Regions from separate parts of the Ruegeria sp. AB9 genome, predicted to be linked through region 1. Evidence: riboswitches for the same ligand, from Rfam matches in the RefSeq annotation. Region 1 holds a riboswitch; each other region holds the start of a gene.
The links. Region 1 has a riboswitch for cobalamin ahead of ACR0K5_RS18095 (DUF1636 family protein). Riboswitches for the same ligand answer to the same signal wherever they lie in the genome.
Positions count from the first base shown of each region.

Region 1 (7,478 bases):
TGCGCCTCGTCCCTGATATCTTCTTGCAGGCGGTCGCGGCGTTTGGGGTCCAGCCCGTCAGCGTTCGAGAATTCATCCAACAGGGACTCCAGCCTCACCATCCGATCCGGCGTGCCGCTTTCCTTCATCGGGGGCGGTATGTGGCCCAACGTGACAGCTCCGATCCGGCGCTTGGCTTGGGCGGCCTCGCCGGGGTCGTTGACGATAAAGGGATAGATCACCGGCAGATCGCCGATCAACGCCTCGGGCCAGCAATCTGCTGACAAGGCGACCGATTTGCCTGGCAGCCATTCCAGAGTGCCATGCGCGCCGATATGGATCAGTGCATCCGCGCCCAGCCCTTTGCGCAACCACAGGTAAAACGCCACATAGCTATGGCGCGGGGTGCGCGAGAGGTCATGATACTCGTCATCACGCAACTCGGGCGTGCCGCGTTCAGGTTGCAGTGCGACCAACGCTTTGCCCCGGCGCAGGGCGGTGAAGTTAAATGCGCCATGTGCGAAGATTGGGTCGTTATCGGGACTGCCCCATACGGTGCGTAGATCGGCGCGCAGGGTCTCGGACAACTCAGCGAGTGCGGTTAGGTAGTCCTCAAGCGACCACGATATCCGGGTGTCCAGAAGCGTGTCGGCAATCGGCTCGGCAGTCGCGGTGTCATAGCCTTCGCTATTTAGGTCGGCCAGCATCGCTTCGGCCGACGCCAGCGCGTCGAGGCCAACCGCATGGGCCATTTGCCAGTCTTTGCCGGGATAGGTGGACAGCACCAGCGCAGGAATCTGGTCTGCCTTGGGTTTGTCGTTCAGAGCAAGCCAGCCGGAAACACGGTCGATGATCGCTTCGATCCGGTCCGGTTCGGCCCGGTGCGCAAAGCGCGCGTATTCCAGATGCGGATCACGCTTGCCGGGTTCTTTGAAAGACGCAATGCCCGCCGAGATCCGTCCGTCCACTTCGGGCAGTACCACATGCATGGCAAGATCCGCGGGGGAAAGCCCGCGTTCCGCCTCGGCCCACGCCTTGCGGCGCGAGGTGGCGAGGGCGACCTGAAACACAGGTACATTTGCCGCGTCCAACGGCGACGTTCCCGACGCACCTTTGCCCGAGAATGAAGTGGCGTTGATAATTGCGGATGGGTTCAGCGCAACAACCTGTTCCCGCAGCCAGTCGGCGGCTGCAGGGGCCTTGAGCGACGGAGCAAACAGGCCCACTGCATCGAACCCGCGGGCGCGCAGGCTTCGGATCAAGGCCGCTACCGGAGCGGTGTCCGCCGAAGTCAGATAAGCACGATAAAAGGTGACGAGAATGCGTTTCCGATCGCCTTCGAACGCTTTTTCCGCCGGGATTACGCCTTGATCAGGACACCAGACACCGCATTCAGGCAGCGTTTTGGCCCCCATAACAGGTCCTGCATAGAGCCCCGCTGCCAGAGCCATTTGCGCCAGTGCAGCCTGGGCCGCGACCTCGCCACCCGTGTCGCAAAGATGCGACAGGCGTCGCAGGGTCGAGACGGGCAGGGTGGAATAGTCATCCAGCCGGTTATCCTCGCGCCCGTCCGCTGGTAAAACGGCCAGGGCGATGCCCTTAGATTGGGCCAACGCCAGAACCTGTTGAAGGCCGTAAGACCAATAGGGCACGCCGCCGATCAGTCGTATCAGGATGCCTTTGGCACCTTCGAGCGTCTGTTCGACATAGGTATCGACCGACAGCGGGTGTTTCAGCGCCGTCAAATTTGCCAGCCGCAAGGTCGGCATACGTCCCTCAGGCCCGCCACCACGATGCCAACCTGCCGCGAAAGCGCCAAGGTCACTATCGGAGAACGACAGCACCACCAGATCCGCCGGGCTTTGGCCCAGATCGGTCGGGGTCTCGGTTTCCTCGAGCCCGTGGCTTTCGCGGAAGACGACGTGCATGGGTTTTACTCGGCTGCCTCGGTCACGCCCACGAGGATATCGCGGATTGCGGCTTCTTTGATGTCATCATGCTCGGCGATCACGACCAGACGCGAGCGGCGTTCCTCGCCGGGCGCCCAAGGGCGGTCATACTGATGACGGACGCGGGCACCGACAGCCTGAACCAGCAGGCGCATGGGTTTGCCCTGAACGGCGGCATACCCTTTGACGCGCAGGATGTTCAGCTCATTGGCCAGACGTTCGATATTGGCAACAAGTTGGGCCGGGTCGGTCTGTTCAGGCAGTTCGACAATGATGCTTTCGAAATCGTCATGCTCGTGGTCGTGGTGACCGTCGTGGTGGCTCGGCCGGGCGTCCATGTCATCTTCGGCGGCAGCCTCAAGGCCCAGCACGACGCGTACGTCTACGGCACCTTCGGCGACTTCAACCACCGGCAGCGGGCGCGGGGCTTCGGCTGCGATGACCTCTTTGGCCTTTGCGACACCTTCCGGGCCGGCCAGATCCGGCTTGGTCAGCAAGATGATGTCGGCACACGAGATCTGATCCTCGAACACTTCGGAGAGGGGCGTTTCATGGTCGATCGAGTCATCGGCCAGGCGCTGGGCGTCCACAGCCTCGACATTCGGAGCAAACCGACCGGCAGCGACGGCCTCGGCATCCGCCAGCGCGATCACGCCATCAACGGTGATTTTCGAGCGGATATCGGGCCAGTCAAACGCTTTCAACAGTGGCTTTGGAAGCGCCAGTCCCGAGGTTTCGATCAGGATGTGATCGGGGCGCGGCTCCAGCGCCATCAGTGCCTCGATGGTTGGGATGAAATCATCGGCCACCGTGCAGCAGATGCAGCCGTTCGCCAGCTCCATGATATTTTCTGCTGGGCAATCAGGGATGGCGCAGGATTTCAGGATGTCGCCATCGACGCCCACATCGCCAAACTCGTTGACCACAACGGCAAGGCGCTTGCCTTGCGGGTTCTGCATCAGGTGCTTGACCAGCGTGGTCTTGCCGGAGCCCAGAAAGCCGGTGATCACAGTGACGGGGAGTTTTTCAAGAGTGCTCATTTCGGGGCTCCAATCGGGGGAATGCGGGCTGCGCAGTTTTTGCGGAAATGTTCGGGGCGTTCACGCCATTTGACCAGGCCATCCTCGGTCGCGAGGTACTTCGTGGCACCCTCCACGATGGTCTCGACATGGTCGGTTTCGTTGAGGTGCTCGTACACGAAAGTCCAGCGATCCGGACCTCCGCGCAATACGATGGAGCAGCCTTCGTCACAGTTCGACAGGCACTCTACGGCTTTCAGGGTGATGCCCTCGGGCAGGTCAGCTTGCTCAAGCGCCTTGTGCAGCAACGTGCCAGGCCGCTGCGCGTCATCTTCAACAGGCGACCCGCGCCGGCAGGTGGTACAGACCAGCAACTCGACTGGTGTAGTTTCGGTCATGTCTCTCATCCCCCCAAATCCTCTTCGCGGGGGACGGGGTTTCATGCGGGCCACGATTGGTCACGGACCCGACACCGGAACACCCCGCCCGGTTTCAACTTCGGTTGTTGGCAGGTCTCCCGGCTTGCAGATACCAGAGGCGGGCCTCTGTCGGATGTCCCGCCTTCCCGGCCTGTGGCCAGTGGCATTGGGCACCCTCTCCGTTCACGGTCGCGGGGGCGGCTGCGTTTGGCGGTAAACCCGTTGACGCATTCCCTTTTCATCGGCTGTCGCCGACACCAACGAAAGGGACATGCGGCACCGCTGGCCTGCTTGTCAAGCGAGTCGCGCGTAACATTTATGCCGAGGGAGAAAAAGCGACCTCTGGACGGCGATGGGCGGCATCGTGTGCAGGGGATTAGTCTGGGATGAGCCCGGCGATTATCAACATCTTATGGAGGGTAGCCCACCGTGATGACGGGTTGCCTTAGCTGAGCCTTTTTGAACGAGGGAAAAGGCCATCGAATACAACCGATCTTTTCGCCTTAATATATGAGGTTGATCATAACCAGCGAGACGACCAAAAACAGAGCCGTCATAACTCCGCCCGAGCGCACGAAATCCATCACTTTGTAACCTGCCGGCCCCATGATCAGCGCGTTCACCTGATGGGTTGGAATGATGAAGCTGTTCGAGGTGGAGATGGCGACTGTCAGAGCAAAGACGGATGGGTTCCCTCCTGCCGCCACCGCAATCGACACTGCAAGCGGCACGAGCAGGACCGTAGCCCCGACATTCGACATGACCAGCGAAAAGGCTGTAGCCAGAATGGCGATACCGGTTTGCAGTGACCAGAGCGGCCAGCCGTCCAGAATTACCATGATCTGCTGCGCAATCCATGCAGCGGTGCCAGTGTTCTGCACGGCTTGCCCCAATGGTATGAGGCAGGCAAGCAGGAAAACGGTGTTCCATCCAACAGCCCGGTATGCCTCATCCACGCTCAGCACCCGTGTCAGCATCATGCCTGCCGCTCCGGTCAGCAGGCACAGCGAAAGCCGGACATCTGTGAATAGAATCAAGGACAGTGAAATGGCAAAAAATGCCAGCGCCCAGCCGACCTTCTGCGGCCTCAGCTCGTCTTGTGGAAAGTCAGTCGTCACAACAACAAAATCCGGATCACGCTTGATCCGCATCAGGTTGTCCCATCTGGTATGCGCCACAAGCATATCACCCGCCTGGAATTTCTCGAGTCCGATCTGAGTGGATTTGTGGTCGTCCGTCTCGACATGGCTGAGCGTCTCTTCGCCCCGGTGAATGGCCAGCAGCGACATGCCATAGGTCTTGCGGAACAAAAGCTCGCGGGGGCATTTGCCGATCAGCTTGCTGTCTGGCGTGACGACCACCTCGGCAACCCCCGCATTGGTGGGGGCGAACTCTTCGACGAAAATGTCCAGGTCTGGCAGAACGGTCAGTCCGAACTTCTTAGCGAATACCTCCACTTCCCAACGTCGCCCGACGATGGCCAACCGACAGGGTGCCGCAATTTCGGCCGTCAACACCTGAACCATCGAAGTCTTGCCGCGATAGAAGGTCGAAATGATATACAGGTGGTTTTCATGGTTGATATCGGCCAGGATCTCACCAACCAAAGGGCTGTCCTCAGGCACCACGACCTCAAACACATCCGCTTTGAGCCCATAGACCCGCTGCAGGTATTCCTGTGTCCCTTGTCCGGTGCCTGTATTGTCCGGCCCTTCAGCTGCAGGCAAAACCCAGCGACCCAAAAGCAGAAAATAGCCTATTCCTGTCAGGATCAGAACTGCCCCGATCGGTGTGACCGAGAAAAGGCCGAAGGGCTCCATTTTCTGCGAGTCCGGTAAACCGTCGTTAGCCGTCAGGACAAGATCGTTGAGCAGGATAAGAGGCGAAGAACCGACCATCGTCATGGTGCCACCCAAAATGGCGCAGAATCCCATCGGCATCAGCAGACGCGATAGGGGGATACCTGACCGTGAAGAAATGCGGCTGACAACCGGCAGGAACAGAGCGGCGGCGCCGACATTCTGCATGAATGAGGAAATAACGCCAACAGTTCCGGAAATGATTGGCACAACTCTGCCTTCGGATTTACCACCATATTTGAGGATGACGGCAGCTACCTTGTTCATGATACCCGTCTTGTCCAAACCCGCACCGACGATCATCACCGCAATGATCGAGATGACAGCATTGGATGCAAACCCATCAAACAGACGGGGGACATCCGCAAGATTTTGAAGACCCGGCGCGTAGCTGAGCAAGCCGATGAGAACCAGAACCAATATGGCGGAAAGGTCGATTCTGACGATTTCGGATACGAACAGAAAAACGGTGAAAGCCAGAAGGGCGCAAACGACTCCCATCTCGAAGGTAAAGGTTATGTGTTCCACAATACGTCCAGAACTTACTTTCTTTCTTAAACTCCTAATTCATCCTGCCCGCCTTGTCATGAAATTTCGTTTTTGATTGATTTTAGGACATAATATTTCCCATATGGTGGCGGGGCGAGAAAGGTAAAAAAACACGGCGCTGCATAGCAGCAGTTGCAAAGACGCGTGGAGACACCACATGTCTTATGTATACACGGTGCTGTTTTGATGCGGTCGAAGCAAGATCGGCGAAGGCACTTTAATCCGAGATCCGAACGTCTCCGGGTAAACTGTATCTTAATTCTGCATGAAATTTGGAGGCGAGTACCGGAATCGAACCGGTGTACACGGATTTGCAATCCGCTGCGTCACCACTCCGCCAACTCGCCTTTTCAAGCAAAATCAAATACTTGCTGTGGTGTGCTTGGGGTTTTAACAGCTTTCCTAAAGGGCGTCCAGTGGATTGCGCGCAATTTCGACGACTAGATTGAAATTTACCAAAGCCTGCGACCGCAAACGCAAAGACGTAAGCGGGTTGCGTCAACAGGGCCGTTGCTGGGCGGTTCAGGATGTGGCACAAGCCGGATAACTTTGGGAATAAGACGAGAGATCCTATGACAGATTTCGCAGCCCGGCGCCGCACCATGGTCGATACACAGATTCGACCTTCAGATGTTACCAAGTTCCCGATCATAGAGGCGATGCTGAATGTCCCGCGCGAAAATTTCGTACCTGACGCGCAGCGAGAAGCTGCTTATGTCGACGGCGTAGTCGATCTGGGTGACGGGCGCAGTATGCTCGAGCCGAGAACACTGGCGAAAATGCTGGATGCGCTCAACATTTCGAACGACGAGATGGTTCTCGATATCGCTCCTGCGACGGGGTATTCCACTGCCGTGACCGCGCGAATGGCGCAATTGGTTGTTGGTGTGGAAAGCGACGACTCGCTGGCAGCAGAGGCACAAAACCTTCTGGCCGAGGCAGACGTGGACAATGCCATTATCCATGTAGGTCCGTTGGAGCAGGGCGTGGCTGAGCATGGTCCTTACGATGCAATTATGGTGCAGGGCGGCGTCGAACGGGTTCCCGAAGCTCTGTTGGATCAGCTCAAGGAACACGGCCGGATCGCTTGCCTGTTTGTCGAAGGCAATCTTGGGACCGTACGGATCGGTCGAAAGACCGGTGGCCGCGTCAGCTGGCGGGATGCGTTCAACGCCAGTGCACCGATACTAGAGAGCTTTTCGGCAGAGTGTGCATTTTCGCTATAGTCCGCCGATAGATTTTTCTGCCGCCTTGATTAGTTGAAAAGAAGACCGCAAACTGCCTGCAGGGCAGTGTAATTTCGATTTGAGAGGATTTCGGTATGCGTGGTTCAGCGACAGGCAAGCTGGTCAGGGCATTCGCAGTGACCGCAGGACTTGCCATGAGCGTAATGCCAGGGCGCGCGGTGTGGGCTGATAATATAACAGACGCCTTCATTGGTGCATATAACACGAGCGGCTTGCTGGAGCAGAACCGGGCGCTGTTGCGAGCAGCTGATGAAGACGTGGCGATCGCGCTTTCCGCGTTGCGCCCAATCATCAACTGGACTGTGCAGGTCAGTCAGGACTACACCCGGTCACGGACCAACAACGTAGTCACGACGAGCGAGCCGTCCCGTTTTTTCACCGGTCTGACACTTGGGCAGCTTCTGTATGATGGCGGCGCTTCGGTTCTGGGCAAGCAATCGGCGCAGGAAACCGTGCT
Region 1 is NZ_JBQGAA010000010.1:86,350-93,827, reverse strand. It holds gene cobN (cobaltochelatase subunit CobN) at 1-1,907, opposite strand, end outside; gene cobW (cobalamin biosynthesis protein CobW) at 1,913-2,968, opposite strand; gene ACR0K5_RS18095 (DUF1636 family protein) at 2,965-3,345, opposite strand; cobalamin riboswitch at 3,438-3,643, opposite strand; gene ACR0K5_RS18090 (SLC13 family permease) at 3,870-5,726, opposite strand; tRNA gene ACR0K5_RS18085 (tRNA-Cys) at 6,048-6,121, opposite strand; gene ACR0K5_RS18080 (protein-L-isoaspartate O-methyltransferase family protein) at 6,347-7,000, shown strand; gene ACR0K5_RS18075 (TolC family outer membrane protein) at 7,096-7,478, shown strand, end outside.

Region 2 (7,478 bases), on a different contig from region 1:
AGGGTATTCCACAGGGCTTCCACTACACACTGCTCGACAGCAACTTCGACCATTTCGAGCAACTGATGGAATTGGCGCTGGGTCGTGTGCCCGCTTTGGAAAATGCAGGCGTCAAAACACTCACCAACGGGCCCGAGAGCTTCACACCGGACGGCAATTTTATCATCGGCGAAGCACCCGAGTTGAACAACTTCTTCGTCGGCGCAGGCTTCAACGCCTTTGGTATTGCCGCTGGTGGCGGTGCAGGCATGGCGCTGGCGGAATGGGTGCATAAGGGCGAGCCGCCCTTCGATTTGTGGTCTGCCGATATCCGTCGCTTTGGCCGCCCGCATTTTGACACCGACTGGGTCCGCACCCGCACTGTCGAAGCATACGGCAAACACTACACAATGGGTTGGCCACATGAGGAACATGACTCAGGCCGTCCCTGCCGCAAGTCACCACTCTATGACACCTTGAAAGAGCAGGGCGCGTGCTTTGGCGAGAAACTGGGTTGGGAACGCCCGAACTGGTATGCCGATGCATCGATGGGCGAGACACCCAAGGATGAATACAGTTTTGGTCGCCAGAATTGGTTCGATGCCGTAGGCCGTGAGCATAAAGCGGCGCGCGAAGCGGCGGTGCTGTTTGATCAGACCTCTTTCGCCAAGTTCGCGCTGAAAGGCCCGGATGCGCTGGCCGCGATGAACTGGATCTGCGCCAATGATGTGGACAAGCCCGTGGGCACGCTGGTCTATACTCAGATGCTGAACGACAAGGGCGGGATCGAATGTGACCTGACCGTGGGGCGCGTGGCCCATGACGAATTCTACATCGTTACCGGCACCGGCTTTGCAACTCATGATTTCGACTGGATAAGCCGGAACATTCCGGCGGGTATGAATTGTCAGCTATTTGATATCACCTCATCCAATGCAGTTCTGTCTCTGATGGGACCGAAAGCGCGGGACATTCTTGCGGCGGTGACGCGCGATGATGTCTCGAATGACGGTTTCAAATTCGGCACCATCCGAACCATCGGTATCGCCGGGTGTCCGGTCAAAGCGCTGCGCGTGACCTATGTTGGTGAACTGGGTTGGGAACTGCACTTGCCCGTGGAATACGCCCAGACCGTCTATGATACGCTGAAGGAGGCTGGAAAGCCGCAAGGATTGGTTAATGCAGGCTACAGGGCCATCGAATCCTTGCGCCTTGAAAAAGGCTATCGCGCCTGGGGTTCGGATATCGGCCCGGATCATACCCCGTTCGAAAGTGGCTTGGGCTGGGCTGTAAAACTACGAAAGAACATTGATTTCAAAGGGCGCGCTGCCTCTGAAACACAAAAGACCGGAGGTGTAAAAAAGATGCTGGCGTGTTTCACGGTTGATCCGGAAGTTGTACTTCTGGGGCGTGAAACCATTTATCGGAATGGCGAGAGGGTTGGGTGGTTGACTTCGGGTGGCTATGGCTACACCGTCGGAAAGTCCATCGGTTACGGGTACATCCGAAGTCCAAAGGGTGTTGACGCCGAATACGTCACTTCTGGTACATATGAGTTGGATGTTGCCACTCAGAGAGTCGCTTGCGAAGTGACATTGCAACCGCTTTACGACCCGCAGATGAGCCGGGTGAAGATTTGACCTGTGGACGCAAGAACCGATTGATCGACACAAGGCACCAGCGATCTGGGTTCGTTAGAAAAGCCTGTGACCACAGCAAATCTCCTTGGAGATTCCCAAAGTTCGCGCGGTTCATTTTTCGCAACCCATAAACTGTTGATAAAGCCTCAGGATTGTTGCAACTCGCACCCCTCTGAAGACTGAACTGAGTGGTCGCCCATTCAGTTTTCAGGGCATGAAAACCATCATCCGCTGCAAATTGGATGACCCCAGCCGAAAGGACCGGAAATGGCAACCCCAAACGCGTTGACCGAACACGCAACGAAGATTGCGGACATCGCCTGCGAGTCCGCCATGCGATTTTTTCGGGGATCTTTGGGTGTTGAATTCAAGCGAGACGAAAGCCCGGTAACGCAGGCCGACAAGACAGTCGAAGCAGAAGTGCGAACCTACCTGAAACAGCATTTTCCCGGGCATGGCATCTTTGGCGAAGAGCACGGGCAAGAGGCTGGCGACGGGCGCCATATGTGGGTCATTGATCCGATCGACGGAACCCGCTCGTTTCTGTCCGGCCATCCGTTGTTCGGATTTCTTCTGGCACATTTGGTAGATGGTCAACCTCAGCTGGGCCTGATTGGCATGCCAGCTTTGAATGAGACCTATTTGGGCATTGTTGGTGACGGGGCCAGCCTGAATGGGCAACCCATTCTAACCTCGCGCACTTCCCGTCTGGATCAATCGGTTCTGTATGTGAATGAAGGAGACAAGATCTATCGCGACCATTCTGGCCTGTTCAATCGGCTGATGCAAACAGGACAAACACGTCGTTTCGCCTATGATTGTTACCCTCATGCTTTGCTTGCTTCAGGGCACGTGGATGCTGTGGTGGACTACGATTTGCAACCCTACGACTATCTGGCGATTTCACCCCTCGTCACAGCCGCCGGTGGAGTGATGACCGATTGGCAGGGGCGGGCGTTGACTCTCAATTCAGATGGCGCGGTCATTTCTGCCGCAACTCCTGAACTGCATGCCGAACTGCTTGACCTCATCAATACTTAAAAACAACCGTGTTGCGCTCACTTATGGTAGGAGCAGACTCAATGGAAGCTTCATCGGTCTTGGCCCGAGGCTTCTTGTGCCATGAAATTCAGAATGTTGGACCTGTCATTGAAACTAGTTCCCGCGATCCGACTTGAATAAATACATAAAGACAAAAAGTGATCCGATTGACGTTGTGACAATCCCAATTGGCAATTCCTGCGGGGCCAGCAGAAGTCGTGAGAGGATATCTGAAAGCGTCAACAGAATTGCCCCGACGATGGCAGAGACGACCAGCAGGTTTCGGTGCAGAGTTCCGGCGATACCGCGTGCGATATGTGGCACCATCAACCCGACGAACCCGATCACACCGGCTACGGACACGAAACTGGCCGTCGCCAGAGCTGCGACGAAGAACATGCGGAACCGCAGGCCCTGAACGGGAATACCCAGTGATGAGGCGGTGAAATCCCCGGTCAGCAGCGCATCCAGCCAGCGGCTGCGATAAAGCGAATAGCTCAGGATCAGGCCCAAGCCGATCAGGACAAGGGGAAACGTCTCCCACCGGGCAAGACCCAAACCGCCAAGCATCCAGAAAATTACCGAATGGGCCGCGCGGTTGTCGCCAGAGAAAATCAGGTAATTGGTGATCGCGGAAAACAGAAAGGAAACCGCCAAACCGGCCAGGATCAGTTTTTCCGGCGCACTTGTGCGCAGACTCTGCACCAATGCCAACACTATGCCAGAGGCGATCAGGCCACCGCAAAACGCCGCCAATGGCAATGTCCAGATACCCAACACATCACCTGTAACGGTGATCACAAGAACCGCCCCGGCAGCAGCGCCAGAGGACAGACCGAACAGGAACGGATCAGCCAGATCGTTGCGCGTTGTGGTTTGAAGGACGACACCAACCACACCCAGACCTGCACCAATCACAGCTGCGAACAAAGCCCGGGGCAGGCGAAGGTCAAAGACGATCCGATGCAAGGGAGACATCTCGCCTTCAGTCAGACCTGTTCCGAGACCGATGGCAGAAAAGACCTCGCGCATCGGGATTTGCGTCGTCCCATAGACTATGGACAGCAGCAAAAGGGCGGTCAGAATAACCGCCCCCAGCATAATCAAACGGCCCAAATGGACCATATCAGTTGGTATCCGGATGCATGGCCCTTGCCATTTTTGCGATCGCTTCGATGTTTGCCGGTCCGGGCGTCAGTTCTTCGTACCGCAGGCCGATCCAACGTTCGTTCTTGACCGCGTCCGTTTGCGACATCACAGGATGATCTTTCAGAAACTGGAAGGTGTCTGCTGCTCCATTGCCGGACTGATAGTCGAGCAGAACCAGAAACTCCGGGTTAGAAGCGGCCACGGCCTCCCACGACGTGCGGCCCCAGCTTGTGTCCAGATCATGGGTCACGTTCTCACCCCCGGCAGCTGCAATCATTGCATCGGGAATGGCGAACTTGCCGGCGGTGAACGGAGCATCGGCGGGTCCGTCCAGCAGGAACACACGAGGTTTTTTCAGATCGGCTGTTTTTGCTTCGATGCTGGATAATTGGTCTTTCCAGCCGGTGATCAGTGCCTCAGCCTTATCCTCAACCTGCATGACCTTGCCCAGACGCAGAACGTCATCAAACAGCAGGTCCATGCTGGCCTCGGAGCGGTCCTTGTCGAGATGAACGCAGCTTTCGGTCAGAACCATGGTTTTGATTCCGAAAGGCTCCAGAGTGGCGGGCGTGACATCGCCGCCGGGTTTCATGCCATAGTACCAACCCGCAAAGAACAGATCGGGTTCGACGGCCACGAGGTTTTCAATGGTCGGATATTTAGGGGCAAGCTCTGGGATTTCGCCGCGCTGAGCATCAAAATCAGGGCTTGTTTTGTACCAACCAGTAATTCCGGTCAGGCCCACGATTTTGTCCTGCAAACCCAAAGCGAAAGCCATATCCGTCATGTTCATGTCATGCACGACCAGACGCTCGGGCGCCGTTTCAAAAACCAACGGTTCGCCGCAGTTATCTACGGTCACAGCATCCGCCGCCGCACCGCTAGCGAGGCCAGTGAAAAGAGCCACCGGCCAGAGTTTCTGCATCATTTTAAGCTCCTGTTATGATGACAGTTTTCGTTTTCGGATATCCAGCGCCGGGATCATGCGACCTTCATGTTGAAAGCACAGGTAATCCACGCCAAACGTGTCACGCACGCGATCAGGGGTCAGAACTTCGCTAACAGGCCCAAACCCTGTCAGGCGCGTAGCTTTCATCAACGCCACATGGGTGGCAAATTCCGGGATCATCACCAGATCGTGGACAATCATGACGACCGTCACACCCAGATCAGCAACCAGCGACAGCATGTGCCCCTTGGCGTCAGGGTCCAGATGGTTGGTAGGTTCGTCCAAAAACAGCAAAGACGGGTTTTGCGCCAGTGCACGCGCGATATGAGCACGCTGACGTTCACCACCTGATAATTGGCTCATCGGTTTGTTCGCGAAGTGAGACAGCTCGGTCGTCGTTAGCACCCGTTCCAGATCAGCCTTGTGCTGAGCCGCCGATCGGTCACCCTGAATCGGGATTTGCCCCAAGGCAACATAGTCTTGCAGGCGCATGCGTCCGTCCGGCATTTCCTGCTGGCCAACCACGGCAATGGATTGGGCGCGCTGGCGGGCGGACAGGTTGCGAAGACTTTGGCCTCGAATCCGAACATCACCCAACGCGATCCGCTCGATCCCGCACAGCAGTTTCAGCAGCGTGGTCTTCCCGGCACCGTTCGGTCCGGCAATTGCCAGAATTGAACCTTCGTCCAGACTGAATGACACATTTTTCAGTAAGACATCGCCGTTGAGGGCGTAATACTCCAGATCCTCAGCAACCAGAAAACTCATGACGCGCCCGCCAATGGCAAGGCGGGCATCCGCGATAAGGTCTTTGTAAAGAGGGCAGGGGGCCGATCCGACGCACTGGTCCAGCCATCGTCGCTGTCACCAAACTGGGTTGCAAAATCGACCAGCGCCGTCAGGTCGCCTGCCGTTTCAATATCACCAAATAGGTACTGAGCTTTGCCAGCGGCCTGAAAGCCAACGGTCATGGCCCGTTCACAACCTGCCATGCATGCAATCATCCGGGTTTCAAAACCGTCCGGAAGCTGAGCATCCAGCACTTTTTGCGCAGCCTCGGCTGGGATCGGCCCCTGACATGTCGAACAGATCAGAACGTAGTGATCAGAATAGTAGGTCATTGCCCTCTCCGTCTTTTGCCAGAGTCAGATCGGGGGCAAATACCGAAATTTCACGCAACCGCGCCATCAAGCCTCCTTCCGAGACGCCCCGCCTCGGGTTGGTTTACCATGCGATGGCAGGTCTCCTGACTTGCGGGTCACAGCTCGGCCCACCTTCCCAACCCTTTCGGATCAGTGGCACAGTGGCGTCGCTCTCCGCTTACAGTTGCGGGGGCAGTCACGGACTTGGCGCATTCCGGCGCCGCACCGTATTCCCATTTTCATCCCTTACGGAACCATCCCGATCAGCTAGTCTGGCGACGCAAGACTTGTCAAGCGGCAGAAAGATCGGGGGCTGGATCGCATTGCGAGCGTTGGGTCTGTCTTCCTGTTTGCGCGACTCTATCCAAAATGAGGCTAATAGTCTGACACAAGAAGAAAATCCGGCTTAGCATCTTCTTCGATTTTAGAGAACCGAGGGATCGGGTCTTCAAACACATTATCCGTACGGTCATCATTCACAGTCGAAACCTCACCTATGAGGCAATCGCCATGTTCGGCCCAGAAGGCATGCCAGACGCCGGGCATCAATGTCACGCTTTGCCCCGGCTTAAGTCGCAAATGCTCTCCGGGTTGCAAGGTAACAGGGCAGGCATCGCTCGGGACCGTCACCGGATTGTTCCGGTCAATTCCGCCGCTTGGATCCGACGCATAGATTTCCAGAACCAGATCGCCACCACCCCGGTTGATGATGTCTTCCGCTTTGACAATATGCCGGTGCATCGGCGATAGCTGTTGATCTTTCGAAATCAGCAGCTTTTCCGCATAGAGCATCCCACGACCGGATGTGAGATCACTCACTTCACCGTTTCGAAGGGTGAACAGGAACAAGCCAAGCTTGTCGAACCGGCCTTGAGCGTAATCGGTAATATCCCACCCCAATCCGCGACTACGGATCGTTTCGGCCACAGGGCTGCGCATTTGCTCCGGCGACCAATCCGCAAAGGGTGGCAACACGGCACCGAAAGACTGAATGAACGCCTGTGCCTCGGATTTGATGCGGTTGATTTCTGATCGTTTCATTGTGCCATTCTACCGATCAAAGCTCATGCGCCCAAGGTGGTTCGGCCCCGGCTCGTGACACAGTCACAGCGGCAACGTCAGCGCCCAATGCCATGGCCGCTCGCAAGCTTTCCGCGGTCATGTTTCGTAGCCCTGCTTTAGTGAGATGCCCCGCGCGGCTAAGCTGGGTCAGGACACCAGCGTTAAACGTGTCACCTGCGCCGACTGTATCAACAACTTCGACAGGCTTCACCGGAACCGAGACCTCTGAACCATCTGCCAGATACCCGTTGGCCCCGTCGCCTCCGCGCGTAACGATGACAACGGCCGGACCTGCTTGCAGCAACACAGACGCCTTCGCGGCTTCGGATTCAGCGCCCGGAATGATCCAATCCAAATCCTCGTCCGAAACCTTGACGATGTCCGCTTGTGAAATCATGCGATTCAGGCGCGTTCGAAACCGGGTCTCATCCTTTATGAAATCCGGGCGAATATTCGGGTCCAGCATCACCGCCCGGTCAGACCCGTGGCGATCCAGTAGGGCAGCATAAGCATCTG
Region 2 is NZ_JBQGAA010000011.1:75,129-82,606, forward strand. It holds gene ACR0K5_RS18730 (GcvT family protein) at 1-1,619, shown strand, start outside; gene ACR0K5_RS18735 (inositol monophosphatase family protein) at 1,887-2,660, shown strand; gene ACR0K5_RS18740 (FecCD family ABC transporter permease) at 2,775-3,785, opposite strand; gene ACR0K5_RS18745 (ABC transporter substrate-binding protein) at 3,787-4,737, opposite strand; gene ACR0K5_RS18750 (ABC transporter ATP-binding protein) at 4,750-5,526, opposite strand; gene ACR0K5_RS18755 (DUF1636 family protein) at 5,523-5,879, opposite strand; cobalamin riboswitch at 5,978-6,172, opposite strand; gene ACR0K5_RS18760 (D-lyxose/D-mannose family sugar isomerase) at 6,276-6,941, opposite strand; gene ACR0K5_RS18765 (carbohydrate kinase family protein) at 6,958-7,478, opposite strand, start outside.
Region 2: linked by a shared signal. The riboswitch ahead of ACR0K5_RS18755 (DUF1636 family protein) and the one ahead of ACR0K5_RS18095 (DUF1636 family protein) in region 1 are both predicted to bind cobalamin.

Region 3 (7,478 bases), on a different contig from region 1:
GCGGTTGGCCATGCAGGCGGGCGCGGCCGGATTTGCCGCCCGCTCGGGCGATGTCGCAACCCTTCTTGAAACTTGCGCCGAAGTCGCGGCTGGAAAAATGGTGTTTCCGTTCATAGACGTCCGGAAAATGAAACAGGATCCAATTCAAAGCCTGTCGCGCAAGGAACGTGCCATTCTGGAAGCTCTGGCGCAGGGGATGTCGAACCGGGAACTGTCCAGGGAACTTCAGATATCCACCAATACGGTAAAATTTCATCTGTCGAACATCTATGAAAAGCTGAGCGTCAAGAACAGAACACAGGCTATAGCGTATTTCTATTCGTCCCGGCAGACCGGGGATTAGGCCGAGTGCAACGAGGAATGCGAGTTATGTCTGAAATCAGAATAAACGTCGTCGGCGCTGGACGGGTTGGTAAAACTCTGATCCGCCTTCTGGATAAGGTAAAAGGCTGTTCGATCCAGGATATCTTTAGCACTTCAATTCAGTCCGCGCATGAGGCCGCCCAATTGTCCGACTGCGGGCGCGCAACTGAAAGCTACACCGATATGCGGCCCGCCGACCTCTGGATCCTTTCGGTTCCGGACACACAAATCTCTGTTGTGGCCAGCAAACTGGAAGCAGCCTTCAGTGATCGGAAACCGTCCGGGAAACCTACGGTCGCGTTTCATTGCAGCGGGTATTTTCCCGCCGAGGAATTGTCACCTTTGCGAAAACTCAATTGGCTTCTGGCCAGCGTTCATCCTGTCATGTCCTTCGCTGACCCACAGGCTGCAGCTGAACAATTCAAAGACGCGTTATGCGGGCTGGAAGGCGACGAAGAAGCCACAGCGTTTATTCAACCCCTTCTGGAAGACCTGGGCACCACAAGTTTTCCCATCCGGTCTGAAAGCAAAAGTCTGTACCATGCGGCCGCCGTGATATCGAACAATTTCACGGTTGTTTTGCAAGCCATCGCCCGCGAAGCATGGGCAGAGGCGGGCGTAACGGAAGGGATCGCAGCCAAACTCAACTCAGGCTTGTTGAGCAGTACAGTCGAAAATGTCGATCTTTTCGGCCCACAAGGTGCCCTGACTGGCCCAGCGGCACGAGGGGACGAACAGGTTGTCACCAAACAGTGTGCTGATGTGACATTGTGGCACCCGGCCGCTGGTGAACTTTATAGGCAAATGAGTGTGCTGGCGCAGAAGCTCAAATCAACTGGGTTTACACAGTAATCGTCAAGGCATTTGACCCGGCCATTCAATAAACAGAGTGCAACGAACAGAAGTTGAGTTGGCGATACCAATCATGAACTCAGAAGTCGGTACAGGGCCGGTTTTTTCTGTTTGGCGGCTTAAGTGCTTGGTGCAATCCACGTCCAAACCTACTCTGCCCCGGTAAAAAGCTGCACTCCAGCCTACTTGCATTTCGATCGCGTCAGCGGTTCCACTCCATTTGGAACGCTTAGCAACGCTTCGTCAGTAAGTCTGATCCGGGCGTGTCTTTTGCGAACCCCGTAAACATATTACGTGGGTCAACTTTCAAAATTTGACTTTCTCCCAGGCACTCAGTTTTTTCAGCGCTCCCTCCCAGGTGAGCTTGCCGATATTCTCCCGGTGGATCGCGAGGAAGCGGAAGAGAACATATCCGACTTCACTGGCACGCAGGTGCCTACCCGGCGACCTTCGCGCAAAGCCTGTTCAAAGGTTTCCCTGGCGGCGCGGCCGCTCTGGGCATAGCAGGGCGCAGATTTCGCTGTCACTGCCCGACGCTATTCCACCATTGCCCTTTGTCACACGTGCCGGCGCCGGGGCGCCGGAACCGCAACAGCCCATCTTCCTTTTGACGTGCGCGATCCGCCGCGACTTTGTTCCGGCCTTCGACAATACCTTGTAGAAAACCACGATCCGTGGTGGGACGGTTCCGATTTTGACTCCCACCAGGGCACTTCCAGCCGCGGGGTCTTCACCCGGATCAGGGGGCATCGCGTAGTTGGCCCTGATCGGCCGAACCCTTAGCCTGGCCCCAACAGCCGCGTTGCATGATATTGCGACCGACTCCCTGTCGCTCAGCCGTCCGACCGCAGGCGGCGGGTTCGAGGTTTTGGCACGGGTCATCGACATCGCTGCTCCAATTGCCGGGCCTATCGCGGCAGCGGATTGGACTAGTTGGGAATGTGATACCGCAGAGATGCCCATCACCTCGCCGGCCTTCAATCAACTGGACAATGCCTGGACGGGAAACGAGTTTGCAGCAAAACAGCGAGGTTGCTTGAAACGTAAGAAAGTGATTTGGCAGAGCCCCCGTCATAGGGTTCAATGCACTCAGGAGGGCAGCCATGCAAAACCCGGAGCGTTTCGAGAAATTCTACTTCGCCAAAGTTGGCATGGGCGAAGCCTGCGGCTGTGCCGAGCGGATTATCGACGTGTTCGAATTCAACCGCAAAGGCGGGGCGCAATCAAAACAGCCGGTGAAACAGGACAGGCGCAAACGCAGGTCCTTTCGGTCATGGGCTGTCAAATATGGGCTGATGAGCCGTAAACGTAACAGTTAAGGTTTCTTCGCACTAAACGCCTTCTAAAAACCAAACTCTTTAGCACGACTTGGCCGCATCGAAGGAACTAAGCTGGACGAATTTCCCATCGGAACAGAGCTGAAACAGATCAGACAGGTACCAGTTTCCCGTCGCGAAGGTCCAACTCATCCGGCGCCAGTTCCGTGCGGAACGTTGGCGAATGGCTTACCAGCAGGATCGCTTGTGGCAAAGAGCGTAGGATTTCCAACAGGCGTGCCTCGTTCTTCGTGTCCAGCGCATTTGTTGGCTCGTCCAGCAAAAGCACTTCAGGCTCCATCGCCAGAACCGTCGCAAGAGTGATCAATCGTTTCTCGCCACCTGACAGTTTGTGGGTGATGCGATTTTTCAAATGCATCAGATCCAGATCACCCAACACCTTATCGACGATGGTCAGTGCTTCGTCCCGTGTCTTGCCTAGGTTAAGCGGCCCGAAGGCGATGTCTTCGGCAACCGTTGGGCAGAACAGCTGGTCGTCAGCATCCTGAAATACAAGCCCCACCCGGCGGCGCACCTCATGGAAATCGGCCTCTTCCGTCCGTTGCTGGCCAAAAACGGTGACTGTACCGGACTCCGGACGCTGCAACCCGAGTGTAATGCGCAAGAGCGTCGATTTTCCCGCACCGTTCGGGCCTGTCAGGGACAGGCGCTGCCCTGCGTTCAGGCTCAGGCTGGCCCCGTCTAGGACAGGGGCTTGACCCGGGTAAGAAAAACAGATGTTTTCAAGCGCGATCAGTGTCATGCGAAATCCAGAATGATCAAGCCCATGCAAAGGGTGCCGAGGCCCGCAGCAAATACGATATCTCTGCGCGTCAGAGCAAAATCCTGAAGCAGCAGCATACGCCCAGAGAATCCTCGGCATTTCATCGCACCCAGAATACGTTCCGACCTTTCGATCGCGCGAACCAGCATCATGCCCACAAGGTAGCCAAAGCTGCGATATGTGTGCCAGTTTGTTGTCGGTCGGAAACCGCGCACCTTCATTGCGGCGCGAAGGCGCAGGTATTCTTCCCGCAAAACCTCAATATACCGGATGGTGAACATCAGCAGATGAACCAGCGTTTCAGGGCAGCGCAGACGATGCAACGCGTGGCCCAGCGTAACCGGTTCCATCGTGCCGACCAGCACCATCAGGGACAGGATCACGGCATTGGCGGTCAGGGCAATCTCGACCGCCTTCCAGAAACCCTGCCAGCTTGCCGGGAACCCCCCAAGCGTGAACATCGGGTCTCCGGGCATAGAAAAGGGCAACAGGACCAACATGAACACGATGAACCCATCCATCATGGCCATTCGTTTCAATGTCTTCCGCCACGGCAGGCGCGAAACGATCAGAAGCGACAGTGACACTGCCAGTGCCGCGCACAGTGCCGTCAGAGATGACAGCGCTACGGTCACAACCGCAAAAACCACGGCCATAACGATCCGCATTCGGGGATCCAATGGGCTGATCAGCCCTTCGGACCGGCCACCGGCTTCGGCCAGTGTTTTCTCTTGTTGACCCAGTACGTGTGCCATCAGGCTGCCAGTTTGCGGCGGGCCGCCATGTAAAAGCCCAAACCGAACAGACCAACGATGTAGCCGATCCCACCAAGGATCGTCTGCAGGTCATTATGTTCGCGATAAGCTGCAATCTCGCGCCGAAGCGGGCGCAATTCGTCACGCACGGCCTTGGCAATTAGCTGCTGCTCTTCGTCGCTGAGCGAAGCAACTGAACCGCTGATCTGTGTCGGAGCAGCCAAAAATGAGTCACCGGTTTTAGCCACCGCAACGCCCATGATCTCTGCGACATCTTCGGCAGACATTGTGACTTCGGCCACATGTCCGGCACCAAGGTCAGCAAAAAAGGTGTGCGACACGGCTGAGTTCGGTGTGTAGACAAAGAAACCGTCCACATCAGTGACAGTGCGACCCAGCTCTGCCCCATCCGGGCCGGAGACAATGACCTCGGTCTCGCTTGCCATATCACCGTTAGAGAACCCGATCTCGCCCTCAATGGCGTCGCCGGATTCAAAAACGCCGGCTATGACTTTATGCGCCAGTGCAGGCACAGGTGCGCAGCACAGTGCCAGGACGAAAACCAGATGCTTCATGTGGTCACTCCTTTGACAAACAGCTCGGGCTTGACCTTGCGGGCCAGCAAAACCGCGAACCCGGTCAAAATCGCCTCAATGGCCATGACGGGGATATGTGCAAAGAAAACGAGCTTGGCAGCGGGCAAAAATTCGTCTCCTGACAATGCCAGCGATACCGCAACCATGCCGGTTGTGGCGGCAATTGCAAATGCACCGCCGACACCTCCCCATATCGCTCCGTGCAAAGGTGTGCCGCGGGCGATCAGGCCACCAAAGAGCATTCCTGCCACGACTGCAGGCAAGGCGATATTGACAGTGTTGATCCCCAACACTGTCAACCCGCCAAAGCCGAAGAAGACGGCCTGCAGCAAAAGCCCGACGAACAAAGCCGGGAATGCGGCCCAGCCAAGCAGAAGCCCGGCCATGCCATTCAGGATCAAATGTACCGACGACGGGCCAATGGGCACGTGGATCAACGATGCCACAAAGAAACTGGCAGACAGCACCCCCGCAGTGGGAATGCGATCAAGGTCCAGTGACCTGAGGCCCAATGCAATCCCCCCCGCAGCGGCGACGGCGCCGCCAATTACGACCGGGTTGGAAAGGGCTCCGTCGACGATATGCATTTGGCGTTACTCCAGATCCCAGGCGCGGATCCAGATGACCGCGTCCTGGCTGAGTTCTTTACCTTCATGTTCGGTCACTGGACCAGCCCCAAGTGCTGCGAAACCCCAGTATCCGGCTTTTGGAACACCGAACGAGAAATACCCGTTATCGTCCGAGATGGCGACCACGGCACCGCCGGGCATCGGCGAAACGTTCGGGGTCGAAGCGGCTGCACTGTCCATGTCAGGCTCGGCCGCCATGTATTCGATCTCGATCTCGGCGCCCGCAACCGGCTGACCATCCGCCATCACGCGCCCCGTGAAGGTCGAACCCGCAATGATGTTGGTCGGCTTGTTCAGCGGAATGATCTCGGTCGGCAGGCCCACCGGGTTCATCCAGTCGGTCGGTAGTTCGTTGCGGTTCAGAAACGCTTTGGTAAGCTGCTGGATATAGATGTCCTCTGACTCTTCATAGTAAGGCTGCGGAACCGTCACCAGCACGTAGTCGCCTGAGCGCTTGACAGGAACAGTGCCTTTGAAAGCCGCGCCTTCATTCTCTTTGCCGGTAAATCGGACAGGTTCCAGCGTGCCCAGCAGGTCGGTCTTTTCACCGTTGTGGATTACATAGAATTCCTGCGGCTTTTCCAGATCCATGACATGGCCATTTTCGAACGGATGCCAGAAGATCAGCTTGACCGGCACGTCGCCCGGCTTTTCGATCATGGTGTCACTGGTGTATTCCAAAAGGAAATGCGCATTAGCCATGGCGGGGAGCGCCACCGCGGCAACGGCTGCAGAGAGCAGCTTCTTCATGAACAGTCGTCCTTGTCCCATCGCGCCAGTCCCGGCACGAAACTCGTTTTGACTGCGGGACATCCAAGGCCGAGTTGCTTTTTCAAGCATCCTGGTCCGACGAACATCCCGTCGCCGATTAGGAGTGCCCATAAATGAGGGCACATATCCGGCAGGTATCCTGACTTGCGGGTCGAAGCGTTGGACTGGCCTTCCCGGGAGAATCCCAGTGGCGTGTCAGCCCTGCTCGCCGCTTACAGTTGCGGGTGCAGTTGCGGAATTGGGCCTGAGCCCGCACCGCATTCCCTATTGATTCCAGAGCACGCCCCGGAACCGGACATGCCGAACGGCTTGCCAGACAATCCCGGCATCCGTCAACGATCAATTGTGATGACTGTCGAAAAAGTCATGAACTCTGGAAATTTCGGTAAACTTACTTGGCCCGAGAAGTGCATATAAAAGAACTTTACGCTTCGGAAAGATACCTTTCTGACAAGGGCAAACTTGCCGCGCCCAACGAACGGGCGTCCGGGCCTACGGCTCCTGCCAGCACAGAAGGTCGCTCAAGTCCGGTCAGATTCAAATCGGAAAGTTCGTTTTCAACCATCTCAACCAAACGCGCTTTGATATCCGGCGGCATCCAGCCATCGATCTTCACGCATTCAAAGTCTATAAGGCTACAGGATGAGACAATTGCGCTGGCAATCCCGCTCGCCGTCTGTTTCAACCAGTTTTCCAGTTGAACTTTTGGCAATTCCCAACGCTCGGTCGTTTCCCATATAGAATGCGTAGTTGCCTTTTCTGCGGAGATTGAACGCTCGAGTACGTAAAGGCTGGCCACGTCGATCAAAGGCTTCACACCGCTCGTGTCATCAGGCACTGGCAAAGGGCCGAGTGCACCAGCGTTTCCACGACCCGAAAAGATTGAACCATTGAGAACCACACCTCCGCCAATGAAGTATCCGACGTAAAAGTACAAAAAATCCCGAGGCCCGTCCGCTGGACCAAAAACCAACTCCGCTCCACAGGCTGCCGTCGCATCGTTTTGAAGAAATATCGGCATATCGTAGCAAAGCGCGAGATCCGCCTTTATGTCCGCGGAACGCCACGGGTCCATTTTTTCCTGAGGAACCTGCAATGTCTGGGCCCAGTCCCACAGGTAAAACGGCATGGCAATCCCAAGCCCTGCGATCCTGCCTTTGGCCTCAGGTGACATGGACGACATCATTTTCTCAAGGCTTTCTCTGGAAAAATCCAAAGTGGCTTTCGGCGTTGGATAATCATAGGTTCGCCGCTCGCGTTGCCGCACATTTCCGACAAAGTCGGTCAGAACGAGTTCGGTACTGCGGCGCCCGACTTTGAGTCCAAAGAAAAACGCGCCATCTGGATTGAGGCGCATGGGAACAGATGGCTGCCCGACTTTCCCGCGAACCGGTTCGCCGCGCAGAAGCAAA
Region 3 is NZ_JBQGAA010000024.1:5,013-12,490, forward strand. It holds gene ACR0K5_RS23730 (response regulator transcription factor) at 1-343, shown strand, start outside; gene ACR0K5_RS23735 (Rossmann-like and DUF2520 domain-containing protein) at 370-1,215, shown strand; gene ACR0K5_RS23740 (hypothetical protein) at 2,319-2,534, shown strand; gene ACR0K5_RS23745 (energy-coupling factor ABC transporter ATP-binding protein) at 2,644-3,294, opposite strand; gene cbiQ (cobalt ECF transporter T component CbiQ) at 3,291-4,070, opposite strand; gene ACR0K5_RS23755 (cobalt ABC transporter permease) at 4,070-4,645, opposite strand; gene cbiM (cobalt transporter CbiM) at 4,642-5,253, opposite strand; gene ACR0K5_RS23765 (DUF4198 domain-containing protein) at 5,260-6,045, opposite strand; cobalamin riboswitch at 6,179-6,377, opposite strand; gene ACR0K5_RS23770 (ROK family transcriptional regulator) at 6,491-7,478, opposite strand, start outside.
Region 3: linked by a shared signal. The riboswitch ahead of ACR0K5_RS23765 (DUF4198 domain-containing protein) and the one ahead of ACR0K5_RS18095 (DUF1636 family protein) in region 1 are both predicted to bind cobalamin.

Region 4 (7,478 bases), on a different contig from region 1:
CGCACCCACAGGCACGCCAGCCTCCTCCATTACTTCGCGGCGCACCGCTGCTTCCAGCGTTTCGCCAGGCTCAACAAATCCCGCCAGCAAGGAGAACATCCCCTCGGGCCACCCCGGAGAGCGTCCCATCAGCACACTGTCCCCGTGCGTAATCAGCATAATCACGACCGGATCGGTGCGTGGGAAATGCTGCCCACCGCAGGAGGGGCAACTGCGCTGCCATCCCCCTTGCGACACTTCGCTGGCTGCACCGCAGCGAGCACAAAAGCGATGTGTTTCGTGCCACCCAATAACCGCTTTGGCCGACGCGGCCAATTCCGCATCTCGCGCGGAAAGTCGCGTCATGATCCTTCGAAGCTCGGCAAACACATGCCCTTCCGGCAAGTCCGGGTGCTGTTGCTCGGATCTGTCGACAAATTCGCCCAGACCAGTCAGGTCCAACCCCTCTGCAGCCCAAGCTGAGATATCCGCCGCGAACAAAGGTACACCTTTCGCGCCAAGGCCAAGAAACACAGGGGCTTCGATTACACCGCCGGGGCCATCATTGACCAGCGGATGCGTCATCGCGGTTAGGGCAAGCTGATCCAGCGCCTCACCCGTTACCAGCAGTTTCCCCCGCCAAAGCAACACGCATCGCGCAGCAGGATTGCGCGTCATTTCGGCCAGCTCGTCCGAATCCCCACGAAGATGCGCCGCTCGATCCAGGCCCGAGCCGCCAAAGGTCACCTGCTCTGCGTTTTTCATTGGATTTCCTTCTGGTCCTGCGCACAGGGCTGCCATGTCTCAGCCCGTGTTGCAATGACAATTCAAAGACGCGAATCCCACGGCCCTGCCACTGAAAAGCCGCATGGTGGTCTCGGAAAATTCATCTACGATACTTTTTGATGAATTTAGTCGATAACCACATTTAAAAGCAGAATAAAAAAGTGAAGCAAAACCCTTCGAAACAGGTTCAACCCACGGATGATTTTGGGAACATTCGTATTCTTGCCACTACCGACCTGCATATGAATCTGACCGGTTTTGATTATTACACGGACAAAAAGGACCCAACGCTTGGGTTGACCCGCACCGCAAGCCTGATCCGCAAAGCCCGAAAGGAGGTCACAGATGCACTGGTGCTGATGTTCGACAATGGGGATTCGCTTCAAGGAACGCCGTTGGGCGAATGGGCAGTGCGGCACAGCAATCCCCATCCGATGATGCAGGCATTCGGGGCGCTGGAATATGATGCGGTAAGCCTGGGCAACCATGACTTCGGGTTCGGGCTACCGTCGTTGGACAAGATCCTTGCACAAGCCCCCTGTCCGGTTCTCTGCGGCAACCTTCATCGGTCTGGAGAAAAACAGTCATGGCAACGTTATGCCATTCTGGACCGTACCGTGTCGGTCGGCAACAAGGATGTGCCCATTCGCGTTGGTGTGTTTTCAGTTCTTCCACCGCAAACAACCCGTTGGGAAGAACATAATCTGAACGATAATGTTGTGGCTGAAGACATCATTGTCGCGGCACGATCTCTTACGCATTTGCTGCGGGTAAGGGGGTGCGATTTGGTCGTTGCGCTCGCCCATTCCGGCCTCGGAAACACGGAAGTAACGGCTGGCACTGAAAATGCTGTTATCCCCCTGGCTGCGATTGAAGGCATCGACGCTGTCGTCGCCGGGCACACTCACCTGACTCTTCCCGGAAACAGTAACACCCGAACTCCCGGTGTGGATTACGCGAAAGGGCTGGTGCACGGAACACCGGTTGTCATGCCCGGCTCGGCAGGCGCATATCTTGGGGTCATCGATTTGACCGTTACACTGCAGCCAAAGTCAGGACTGCGCGTTGTTGATTGCCATACAGAATTGCACCCTGTTTTTGGTGGCAGCGCTGCAATTGGTGAAGACATGGAAATTGCGCGCCTTGTCGAAACCGCACATCATCAGACCCGACAGGACATGGCTGCGCCTGTTGCACGCGTCTCTGAAAACTTGCACAGCTACTTCAGTTTCTGTGCTCCGGATCGCGGATTGACGCTGGTGGCTTCGGCGCAAGCTGCCGCATTGCGCGCTTTTCTACAAGGTAATGCGCTTGCAGAGCTTCCGTTGCTGTCTGCCGTGTCACCGGCCAAAGGCGGCGGGCGTTCCGGCCCCCGGTATTACACGGACGTTCCGGCTGGTGAAATTTGTCTGCGTCACGTTGCGGACCTGCATGTATTCCCCAATGAACTGCGCGCAATCCAGATCACAGGCGCCCATCTGCTGGAATGGTTGGAGATGTCGGCTAGCGCATTCAATCAACAATTGCCCGGCGCCGAAATCGAACTGTTCGACCGGGATCGGGCGGGGTACAATTTCGATATCATCTTCGGCCTGTCCTATCAGATCGACCCTTCGCAACCACCGCGATATGATGTCGAGGGTCAATTGATTCATCCCGGGCACAGGCGTGTTCACGGTCTGACATGCGCGGGCCAACCCGTGCAGTCGGATCAGACTTTCGTGATTGCACTCGACAACTACCGAGCAAGCGGAGGGGGACATTTCCCGCACATCTCTTCAGTCCAAGCTATCAATCTGCCGCCGCTGGAAATCAGGGACCTGTTGCGGGATTACATGACCCAACGCCTGCCGCCCGATCCGTTGGCCCAGCAGCCGTATCCTTTCTCTCTGGTGTCGCAATCGGGGGCAACGACGATTCTTCGAACGGGTCCCGGTGCTTTGAAGTACATTGATGAATTGAGCATGTTCGAGCCAAGTATTCTGGAACCTGATGACGACGGTTTTGCACGCATTCGCCTGACGCTCTGACGGGTTGTCTTTTGCCGAAGCCTTCCCTATATCCAGAATCGAGAGGTTGGCGCGGGCGAGCGCCTCGCCAACCTGGTCAGGTCCGGAAGGAAGCAGCCACAACGAGCCCCGCTTGGGTCGATGTCCAACCTCTCACTTCGTGAACCATAGCCGCAGGAGGGCATTATGATTGTAGCAAAAACCCTTCGGGCAGAACGGTTCTGATCTCACAGTACTAACCGACTGCCTGAACACGTGACCCGGGGATGAGCGTTTGCCATCCGTTGGGATTGCTGTTTCTGACAACGGGCAGACCAATGTATTCTTCACTTTCGGACCTTGGATGGTCCTCTCACTTTGCTGCGCAACACGCGGACAACCCTTCATGCATGCCTTTTCGCATTGCTTCCGTCCATCGGGACCGTCTGATCGGGCTGACCCCGGATGGCGAATTTCCATTGCTGACCCTTGATCAACCGACCGGTGCTTTTGCCGTCGGTGACTGGGTTCTCACTGACGACGATAAACGCGTGCGCCATCTGCTCGATCGGCGCAGCCTGCTGCACCGACGCGCCGCCGGTACTGGTGCCGCGACGCAACTGATCGCTGCTAATGTCGATGTGCTGTTCATCGTCAGTTCCTGCAACGCCGATTTCAACCTGCCCCGGCTGGAACGTTATTTGGCGCTTGCGCATCAGGCCGGGTGTTACCCGGTTGTTGTTCTGACAAAAGCCGACACATCGGACGACCCCGACAGTTTCTCCGGGCAGGTACAAGCTGTGGACCCGTTTTTGACCGTTTTGACAGTAAACGCACTGGACCCTGCGGCAGTTGAAAAAGTCCTGTCATGGTGCCCCACAGGCCAGACCGGCGCGCTGGTCGGATCGTCCGGCGTTGGCAAAACGACACTTGCCAACACAATGACCGATCAGGATCTCGCCACGTCAGGTATTCGCGAGGATGACGCACGTGGTCGGCATACAACCACCGCACGCGCATTGCACCGGATGCGTAACGGCGGTTGGCTGATCGACACACCCGGAATGCGCGCTTTGCGCCTGCTGGATGCTCAGGACGGGATCGACGAAGTATTCTCGGACCTTACCGAGTTAAGCCAGCACTGCCGCTTTTCAGATTGTCAGCACGACACAGAGCCCGGATGTGCAGTGCAAGAGGCGATCACCCGCGGCATGCTTGATCCGGCGCGATTAGGCCGTTGGCGCAAGCTCCGGCGCGAAGAGCAGCGCAACTCTGAAACCGTAGCTCAATCCCGGGCCCGGGATAAAGCGTTCGGCAAGATGGTGCGTGGCGTCATGCAGGAAAAAAAGCTTCGCGACCGGCGATAGCTGGAAGGTGCTCGGCAACGCCTGCGCCGCGTCTGGTCAGGCGATCAGGCGCGGCCAAACTGCAGCGTTGCGCCGGGCAAATGCTCCGATATGACCAACCTCTGGCAGCCCGAAATCGGCTGGCTTCAGCAGGTGACGGTTGGCCTCGGAGCCGTAAAGATCAGCAAGTCGCCAGACCGCTTCTGGCGGCACCATCTGATCATCCTCGAAGGTGAACAGATCTACGGGTACGCCCGAACCTTCCCACCACGCGGCAGGCAGGTCCTGGCCAGTTTCGGGCACATAGTTCAATGGTGCCGTGCACCACCTGCGCCACTGCCAGTAAACAGATGAAGGCAGATCCGAGCCAAAGCCGATCGCTTTCCCGGGCAGATACCCGAGCGCCCGCACAATCAGAGGGGCATGACCGTACCAGAACAACCACGCCAGACCCCGATAGGGCCACGGATGGTCCTTCAATGTCACTAGGCCCGAACAAACGCAGATCATACGGTCGACCTTATCGATATCGGGCTGCACCGGACCCAACATCGCGCCGACTGAATGGCCAATGGTCCAGTGTCTTGCATTCGGGTATCGCCGACGCATTTCCGCCCGTGCCGCAGGCATGTCGATCAAGGCCCAATCCGCCATGGTCGCACGCGAATCTTTCAAGCGGCCCGTCAAAGAAAACCCGTAATCCCGATAGTCATAGGTCAGGCAGGCCATGCCATGCTCAGCGGCGAGCCATCGTGCGAAATGACAGTAATAATCGCGCGGCACACCAGTTGCACTGTTCAGCACGACAACGGTTTCCGGCTCGACTACTGGGCGATAGAGGCGTGCAGACAGCGTTACCGATCCAGACGGGAATTGAAAATCTTCGGTCAAAACACTCTGCTCTGTATCCAACATGATCTCTGACTTTGCGCTGCACAATCGAATGGGCCGACTTCAATGCCATGGACAGTACGCAGGAACCTGCAGTGCATCCAGCATGACCAAACGTCCGGGCAAAAGATCGGCTTGACTCGGTGGGTGGTCAAACGCTAGCGGTTGTGTGATGGTTTCCGACCTCCACAAGGGATCGGGATGAAAAGGGAACACGGTGAGGTTATGCCCTCAGGGCTCAACCAAATCCGCGACTGCCCCCGCAACTGTAAGCGGTAAGCAATGCCAAAACACCACTGGCCCAACGGCTGGGAAGGTTGGCAAAGCAATGACCCGCAAGTCAGGAGACCTGCCATCGGAAACGAAACCGAAACTCGGGCGGGGTGTCCGGGCAGGTCCTGACCGCAAAAGCCGTCCTGCCTGACCAAACTCTCCTGTCCCCACGCGCGGAGGGCGCAGGATGATCTGGAAGACAAAAACGCATGAATACAGTGCAACCGTTTGTCAGCGGACGGGCAAAACCTGCCCGGCTTTGGCGCAGCTTGCGCGCTCGATTGCGGAGGCCATGACACAGGCCACAGCAGCCACAAGCGATGATTTCGAGATTGAAGGAAACAGTGAGCTGTCGCATTGCACCGAAGGATGCCATGCAACGTTCCGGGCGCAATCAGGCAGCATTCGTGTCTTTTGCGGCACGCAGCCCGAAGCTGCGATTGAGACCCTGAATGTTTATGCCGATTTGGTCTTTGGAAACACGTTTTGCGCGATGCCATCCAATATCGTCAAATACCCACCCTGCGCTATGATCGAAGCTTCCACGATCCGGCCTCGAAAAACCGTTTACACGCCCGAGCAGCTTTCAGTCTGATTCCAGATCTACCTGTGCCTGGGCAAGTTGAGACGCCCAGGCCAGTTGCGCATCAGTTTCTACGGCACAAGGTCGCACGGCCCGCAATCGTTCCAGCGCTTTGTCGGCGCGTTCGCCACATTCGACCATCAGCCGCAGGACAACCATGCCTGACCTACCACAGCCTCCTCGACAGTGTGCCAAAACGCGACCTCCGCCTGACAGCGCGTGTCGGGCTGCGGCACTGACAGACGGCCACGCGTCCTCAGTCGCCTTTGTCGGCGCTCCGAAATCTTCTATCGGCAGGTGAACCCACCGGCTGGCGCGGCTTTGAATGTCGCTGCCAAAACTCTGCGCCCCGTCCTGAAGCATTTCGACATCCGTTGTCATCGATACAACAAGCCCCGGCTGCCAGGCTGCGATCGTATCCAGATCGCTGGAATAATCCCCGCCACGTCCGGGCATCGAGGTCAGGGCAAGCGTTCCTCCTCCGACTTGCAGGGCGTAGACCACCAACTGCGACATGAATTGTGTCCTCCCCAAAGAACTCTTTACAAAAATGAGTTATTAAATCTGCTGATGCAGTTTAGTGCGAAACTGACTCGTTTCTAAAACAAAAATCATCACACCACGCTGTGGACGCGGGCAGCAGTGGCCACTACGCTGTGCCGAAGCACCGAATCCGAACGAGAAGACATGACTGACAGCCCCAGCCCCGCCTATCAGGTTCTCGCCCGCAAATATCGCCCGGAAACCTTTGCCGATCTGGTGGGTCAGGATGCCATGGTGCGCACCCTGAAAAACGCGTTCGAGGCCGATCGGATCGCGCAGGCCTTCATCATGACCGGTATTCGCGGAACTGGTAAAACCACGACCGCTCGGATTATTGCCAAGGGCATGAATTGCATCGGTCCGGACGGGAACGGCGGTCCCACAACCGAACCCTGCGGTCAGTGCGAACACTGCGTCGCCATCATGGAAGGCCGCCATGTCGACGTGATGGAGATGGACGCCGCAAGCCGCACTGGCGTCAACGACATTCGCGAGATCATTGACAGCGTGCGTTATCGCGCCGCCAGCGCGCGTTACAAAATTTACATCATCGACGAGGTTCACATGCTCTCGACCAGCGCTTTCAACGCGCTGCTCAAGACGCTGGAAGAACCGCCCGCACATGTGAAGTTCATCTTTGCGACCACCGAAATTCGCAAAGTGCCCGTCACGGTGTTGTCCCGATGCCAGCGCTTTGATCTGCGGCGGATCGAACCCGAAGACATGATCGGTCTGCTGCGCAAAATCGCCGGAGCGGAAAGCGCCCAGATCGCGGAAGACGCACTGGCGCTGATCACCCGAGCAGCGGAAGGATCGGCCCGGGATGCGACCTCGCTACTGGATCAGGCGATTTCGCACGGGGCTGGCGAGACTACCGCCGATCAGGTTCGTGCCATGCTTGGACTGGCGGACCGTGGCCGCGTTCTGGACCTTATGGATATGATACTGCGCGGCGATGCCGCGAGCGCACTTACCGAGCTGAGCGGTCAATACGCCGAAGGCGCGGACCCGCTGGCCGTGCTGCGAGATCTGGCCGAGATCACACATTGGGTGAGTGTCGTTAAGATTACACCCGATGCAGCTGAAGAC
Region 4 is NZ_JBQGAA010000003.1:466,162-473,639, forward strand. It holds gene nudC (NAD(+) diphosphatase) at 1-744, opposite strand, end outside; gene ACR0K5_RS11450 (bifunctional 2',3'-cyclic-nucleotide 2'-phosphodiesterase/3'-nucleotidase) at 927-2,795, shown strand; RNA gene ffs (signal recognition particle sRNA small type) at 2,835-2,933, shown strand; gene rsgA (ribosome small subunit-dependent GTPase A) at 3,092-4,120, shown strand; gene ACR0K5_RS11465 (alpha/beta hydrolase family protein) at 4,157-5,014, opposite strand; cobalamin riboswitch at 5,147-5,361, shown strand; gene ACR0K5_RS11470 (hypothetical protein) at 5,451-5,858, shown strand; gene ACR0K5_RS11475 (protein-tyrosine phosphatase family protein) at 5,850-6,362, opposite strand; gene ACR0K5_RS11480 (DNA polymerase III subunit gamma/tau) at 6,534-7,478, shown strand, end outside.
Region 4: linked by a shared signal. The riboswitch ahead of ACR0K5_RS11470 (hypothetical protein) and the one ahead of ACR0K5_RS18095 (DUF1636 family protein) in region 1 are both predicted to bind cobalamin.